Regions from separate parts of the Lactococcus garvieae subsp. garvieae genome, predicted to be linked through region 2. Evidence: riboswitches for the same ligand, from Rfam matches in the RefSeq annotation. Region 2 holds a riboswitch; each other region holds the start of a gene.
The links. Region 2 has a riboswitch for lysine ahead of PYW30_RS07600 (diaminopimelate decarboxylase). Riboswitches for the same ligand answer to the same signal wherever they lie in the genome.
Positions count from the first base shown of each region.

Region 1: another riboswitch for lysine. It lies ahead of PYW30_RS02420 (ABC transporter permease subunit); the one in region 2 lies ahead of PYW30_RS07600 (diaminopimelate decarboxylase).
Region 3: another riboswitch for lysine. It lies ahead of PYW30_RS09755 (amino acid permease); the one in region 2 lies ahead of PYW30_RS07600 (diaminopimelate decarboxylase).

Region 1 covers NZ_CP118950.1:482,105-484,383, reverse strand. Annotated here, with positions in the region: gene PYW30_RS02420 (ABC transporter permease subunit) at 1-1,183, opposite strand, end outside; lysine riboswitch at 1,272-1,439, opposite strand; gene PYW30_RS02415 (HAMP domain-containing histidine kinase) at 1,580-2,279, opposite strand, start outside.
Region 2 covers NZ_CP118950.1:1,521,000-1,523,278, forward strand. Annotated here, with positions in the region: gene dapA (4-hydroxy-tetrahydrodipicolinate synthase) at 1-21, opposite strand, end outside; gene PYW30_RS07600 (diaminopimelate decarboxylase) at 219-1,496, opposite strand; lysine riboswitch at 1,861-2,033, opposite strand.
Region 3 covers NZ_CP118950.1:1,942,097-1,944,375, reverse strand. Annotated here, with positions in the region: gene PYW30_RS09755 (amino acid permease) at 1-1,283, opposite strand, end outside; lysine riboswitch at 1,359-1,535, opposite strand; gene PYW30_RS09750 (hypothetical protein) at 1,753-1,965, shown strand; gene rpsF (30S ribosomal protein S6) at 2,157-2,279, shown strand, end outside.

The DNA.
Region 1 (2,279 bases), 1.0 Mb from region 2:
CAATCTCAGACATATAAGCCCCCGTATTGATGGACACAATAATTAGCGCAGCTAAGGTCCGATCCAAACTCAAGCCAAAAGCTAGAGCCGTTCCATAGTAAAGCACCATTGCCTGAACAATCATTGGTGTACCACGGAAAATTTCAATATAAGCGGAAATAAGCCAGCCAAATACTTTATGTAAAAAGGCTAAAAATTTATTACTGATTTCTGGAATAGTACGATAAACACCAATAAGAAGACCTAAAACCGTACCAATAATCGTACCAATCAAAGAGATGAATAAGGTCATCCCTGTACCATTAAGAAACTGTTTGCCATTATCTCTTACAATACTGATAATTTGGTCATACCAAGCGCCTTGGGTTTTGGCTTCTGGTTGAGCGGCAATCATTTGGTCCATCAGTTCTTTTTGATCTTGAGGTGTAAAACCTGTCAAAAAGCTATTAATCTCAGGCAAGTTAGGGTCATTTTTACGTAAACCTACTGCGACTGTTGTATCATCTGAATTTGTGACGAAACCTTTTCCTTCGCCAAATTCAATCATTTTGAAGTCTGGATTTGCTTTTTCTGCAGTGACCCCTTCTGGACGTTCAGCGACATAACCATCGATGGCACCACTTTGTAAAGCCACACGCATGCTTGAAAAATCTTTCATCGCTGTTTGCTTATTCACACTTTTAATCTGGTCAATCATGTTATAGTGAAAAGTTCCCAGCTGAGCGGTAATTTTTGCACCGGAGAAGTCTGCTAAGCGCGATGCTTGAGCAAAGGGGCCGCCACTTTTGACCATCATTACAAGGTTAGAAGTATAGTACGGTTCCGAAAAGGCGATTTGTTCTCTACGTTCGGCGGTTGGTGACATTCCTGCAATAATGCCATCAATCTTCCCAGATTTCAGGGCGGGCAGCAAACCATCCCAACTTGATTTGACGATTACTAATTCTTTATTTAACTTATCCGCCAGTTTTTTTGCAACTTGTACATCGTAACCATTTGCCCATTGGCCATCTACACCATCAATAGGGACAGCACCGTTGCTATCATCATATTGTGTCCAGTTAAAAGGGGCATATGCTGCCTCCATTCCGACACGGAACTGGTCTGCACTAACTTTTGAACTACCGATAAATAATACCGTAAACAACGTCGCGACAAGTAAGAATAAGTTTTTTCTTCTCATAATACTCTCTCTTTCATTTTTCCAAATAAAAAGCAACCTTTACACAGAGAGGTTGCTAAACGTTGTACATGATTCATATTATCAGTAAGTAACGAATAGCACTCCGCAAAACTGCGACAGTTCAGCAAGTATCCCTTGCTGCCCCAACAAACTCACTTGGACGAGTGAATTCATTTCGGCAATGTCTCCTCCGTTTTACTTCAACGCTTGTCCAGCTCAGTAAAACTTCCTATTCATTGCGACCTCTATCATTTTATTTGTATATTGTATTTTAAATCTTAACCTTTTTTTAAACGAATGTCAACAATTTTCTCAAATTATCAAAAAACTCGAGAGAATGAGGCATAAACTAAAAGCCTAGAAAGTACGTTTAGATACTTGCTAGGCTTTTTATACCTATTTAATCTTAGGAATTTTTAAAGTGAATTTCGATCCCTCACCTACAACAGAAGTCACACTGACCTCCCCATCATAGTTTTCCACTATGCGTTGGATAATAGACAGTCCAAGCCCAGTGCCTCCTATATCCCGATTTCGCGCTTTATCAGCACGGAAGAAACGCTCAAAGACATGTTTTAAATCTTCCTGACTAATGCCATAGCCATGATCCTCAACCGTAGTGATAATGTATTTATCATCTTCTTCTAGATGAATTTTCACTTCTTGGCGATCTTTAGGCGAATATTTTATAGCATTATCAATCAAAATTTTTAAGCCTTGTTCATAATGGTTCGGGTAGATATGAGCCAATCTTCCCGGTGACAAGTTATTTTCCACAGTTAAGCTTAAATCAGCATGAATAAGTAGGAAGTTTTTCTTAAGGAAATTAGAAACTTCTGTCGGATCACAGATAAGGTCTTCATCTTGAAAATCGATGTTTTCAAGACGGGCCAATGCAAGCATCTCTTCCAACATTGTTCTCATCGTACTCACTTCTTCTATACTGGCCTGTAAAGACTCCTCAAGCACTTCGGGATCGTTTTTCCCCCAACGGTTCAAGAGATTCAAATGACCATCCAAAACCGCAAGTGGCGTACGTAACTCGTGACTGACATCAGAAACAAAACGTTTCTGCTGATCAACATAATCGTTAAGC
Region 2 (2,279 bases):
CACAATTGAACCTTTAAGCATTATTTTCTCCTGTAGATTTATTTCAGAAACCTTTGATGAGTGTTGCGATAGAAGAAAAGTAAACTACTTATCGTATAATTTTCTTTCTCTTGAAAATCATCTCCTCTTCGCCTTGTTTTTACTCCACTCCTTTAATTTGTATCCAAATATTATTTATGATTTTATCAGTGGTTAGAAGTAAAAGCTGTTACAAGCGTTCACCAGCTAATTTCCGGTAAGATTTCAAACTCAAAGCCATCCAATGTTGCAAAATAGTCTTCAGGTCGCTCTGCCCGTCGAATCATACGCGTGCTCCCATCTTGCTGAAGCAATAATTCGGCACTTCGTAATTTTGCATTATACTGATATCCCATCGAAAAACCATGCGCACCTGTGTCATGAATGACTAATAGGTCTCCCTCATCAATCACAGGAAGTTCGCGCTGCCTGGCAAATTTATCATTGTTTTCACATAATGAACCAGTCACGTCAACAATTTCTTTCACTTTATCTTCCTTCTTTCCTATAACAGTAATATGATGATAAGCATCATAAAATGCTGGTCTCATCAGATTAACTGCGCTCGCATCCACACCAATATACGTCCGATAGGTTTGCTTTCTATGCAAGACACGTGTGACCAGTAAGCCATGAGGCGCCAACATAAAGCGTCCAAGTTCCGTATAAATTTTGACTTCCCCTAGGCCATTGGCAGTTAGAACTTCATCATAAACACGATGTACTCCTTCGCCGATGACAGCAATATCGTTAGGAGCTTCATCTGGACGATAATTAACGCCGATACCACCAGAAAGATTTATAAAATCAAGAGAAACGCCTGTTTTTTCACGAATTTCAAGTGCTAATTCAAATAATTGCTGTGCTAATTTTGGATAATACTCATTTGTCACAGTATTTGAAGCCAAAAAGCTATGCATTCCAAATTTCTTCACACCCAACTTTTGCAAATCTTTAATTCCCTGAATCAGTTGGGCTTTTGTCATTCCAAATTTTGATTCTTCAGGATTATCCATAATTTTGGTACCCATTGTAAAAACTCCACCAGGGTTATAGCGTAAGCTCATTGTTTCGGGAAATTCAAATCCTGCCAATGTGGATAAAAATTCAATATGGTTGTATGCATCAATATTAATCGTAGCCCCTAGCTTTTTGGCTAATAAAAATTCTTCAGCTGGAGTGTCATTTGATGAAAACATAATTTCAGAATTATCAAAACCACATTTATTTGCCAGTATAAGTTCAACATAGCTCGCGCAATCAGATCCACAGCCTTCTTCTTGCAAAATTTTCAAAATTGCAGGCGTTGGTGTAGCTTTTACCGCAAAGAATTCTTTGAAACCTTTATTCCAAGAAAATGCTGTGTTTAGCGCTCTTACTTTTTCACGAATTCCGTGCTCGTCATACAAATGAAATGGTGTCGGAAATTCTGCAGTAATTTTATCTAATTGATTTTTAGTAATAAATGGTACTTTCATTTCATACTCCTGTGGACTTGCTATGCAAATCTTTATCTGAAGATTTCGGTGGTTTCAATGCTCTGGAGGCTTGTTAAAAATTATAACTGAAAGAAGGAAGATTTTACTTTTAGTCTAGCAAATGATGTTTTTCCATCTCAATCTTTAACTCTGTCTCCAGTGCCCTTTGACCACTGATATAATGAGTTTCGATGTAAGAAGCAGAGTTTTTCTTATTCGTTGACTCGCTAAGACATTATTCTATCGTTGTCGCGCTTCAACCTGCAAACTCACATCGTATAAAAACAAAAGGCACTTGTAAGTACAAGCGCCTTTTATGTCGTCATGAAAATAGAGTAAAAAAAGAATTCTATATTATTCGGTTCGATCACTTAGCGCCAGACTTATTCAAGTCCGAGTGGTATAGGTGTTTCCTATACCCCCACGCTAGCCAGATGCCTCTGTTGCTAACGTTCGGCAATGATTACCTTTCGTACACGGTCGTCGGATGCCTCCTCTCGTGTAGTACTCATTTGCATTGCTACCTCTAATTTATTTTTCACAATTATAATATTTTCAGTATTGTTTGTCAATTGAAAACTTTTCAAATTTTTAGTATTGACTTATTTTTTTCTTTAAAACTGCTTTAAATCAAGGTTTACAAGATGTATTTTTTATCTGAACTTCCGAATCTCCAAAATATTTTGCAACATTGTTTTGTGAATTTTTAAAATAAAATGCTATAATACAAATTTAAAACGACGAATATACGGAGTTTTTGCTTGAAGCCAACTTTAACTATTG
Region 3 (2,279 bases), 420 kb from region 2:
AGAGCGATAATTGGTCCAATAGGGAACCATTTGGCATGGTAGCCTAACTCAGAAAGTTTATGGCCTTGCTTAATAAAAGCACGGCGGAAGCGGAAGTGACAGATAGCAATTCCAATCCAAGCCAAGAAGCCGGACAAACCAGAAGCGGCAACCAAATAGAAATAAATCTCAGTTCCGAAGATACTTGTTAAGAAGGCCAAAAGACCGATGGCAACAGTCGCTAAAATTGCATAAATTGGCACACCGTTGCTTGTATTTGTTTTAGCGAAGACTTTCGGCGCATGCCCTTCTTTTGCCATGCCAAAAAGCATGCGGGAAGCAGCATATAACCAAGAATTGGCAGAGGAAATAACGGAGGTTAAAATGACAGCATTCATAACAGATGCAGCAGCGGCTAAGCCAGCACGTTCAAATACCAAGGTAAATGGAGAAACAGTAATGTCACTTTGGGTCGCTGCACGGAGGAGACTTGGATCTTTATAGTAAACCAAGGCACCGATTACGAATATTGAGAGGAAATAGAAAATAATAATCCGCCAAAAAACTTGCTTAATCGCTGAAGGTACATTTTTCTCAGGGTTTTCTGACTCGCCGGCTGCAATACCAACGATTTCTGTACCTTGGAAAGAGAAACCTGCAATCATGAAGACAGCAATCATACCTCCAATACCACCGACAAAACCATGATTTCCTCCGGCAGAAAGATTGCGTGCCACATCTGGCTTATAAGTCATAACCCCAAAAATTGTTGCGAGACCAATCACGATAAAGGCGATAACAGCGATGACTTTAATTGTCGCCATCCAAAATTCTGCTTCACCATAGGCCTTAGCTGAAATAAGGTTAACCAAGAGGATAAGCGCAATCACGATAGTTGACCATATCCATGTAGGCACATGGGGCAACCAAAATTGCATAATGACACCAACTGTAGCCGCCTCAACCGCCACAGTAATTGCGGAGTTAAACCAATAGTTCCAACCCATAGCAAAGCCAAAAGCTTTATCTACATAGCGGTCAGCGAAAGAAGCAAAAGAGCCAGATACTGGAAGATAGGAAGCCATTTCTCCTAGAGACGTCATAAGGAAGAAAACCATGAGTCCAATAGCGACATAGGCAACTAATGCACCTAAAGGTCCAGCTTGAGAAATCGTTGCGCCTGATGCAACAAATAGGCCGGTACCAATAGTTCCTCCTAAGGCAATCATTGTTAAGTGACGATGTTTAAGGCCACGTTTGACTTGCGTGGATGGCGTGGCCTCATTATTTGAAGTATTGTCCATTACTTCTCTCCTAAATTTATAAATATTAATACAAAAAGCAATCCCTAGAGATTGCTAAACGTCAGAAAGATCTTTCATCCGAATAGCGCATCGTGGTCATAGTAAGACCACGACAGTTTAACAGGTGTTTCCCGCTAAACCAAGAAAAGTCTGTGAGCATAACTTCTCTTTCGGCAACCGCTCCTGGGCTAAACTTCTCAGCATGCTCTAGCTCTGTTTAGCTTATTATTGGTTGCGACCTCTATCGTTTATTAAGTATTTATGAACATTTTAGATTAATTTGAGGGGGATGTCAAGGACGAGCCTGCAAGGAATGAATAATTATACACAACCTTATTTAAAATAACAGAATTTTTAATGCCTGTATATTTAAAAAAATCGAGGGATTTGTTTTAGAGACTAAAAAGAGTTATAATATAAGGAGAGATGATTACGGTTTCATCTCAACTATATCTGGAGGTGGTTTTCTATGACGTTTACCCCAAAATATGTATCTCCAACTTACGCGGGAGAAAAAATTGTATGCGTAACCCGTAGCCAGCAAGGGGAGATTTCCCACTTATATCAGCGCTTTGACAGCCGTTGTAAGTTACATTTTATTGTGAAAAAGCTTGGTTATTATCAATCGAAAGAAGGTGAGTATCGTTACATTCCAGCGAATGTCCTGGATGTAGTGGCTTAGTGATAAAAACAATGAAAAATCTTCTGCAGGGACAGAGGGTTATTTTTTTATTTTATAATAGAATAAAATAAGATAAGATAAACCAGCTTGCAAAAAGCAGCTAAATTTGATAGAATATATACTTGTGAGTAAAAACTCATAACTTACACAGGCTCCAACCTGTGTCATTAGTCCAAAAGGAGGAAAAATCAATGACAAAATACGAAATTCTTTATATTATTCGTCCAAACATTGAAGAAGAAGCAAAGAAAGCCCTCGTTGAACGTTTCGATAGTATCTTGACTGACAACGGTGCTGCTAATCTTGAGTCTAAA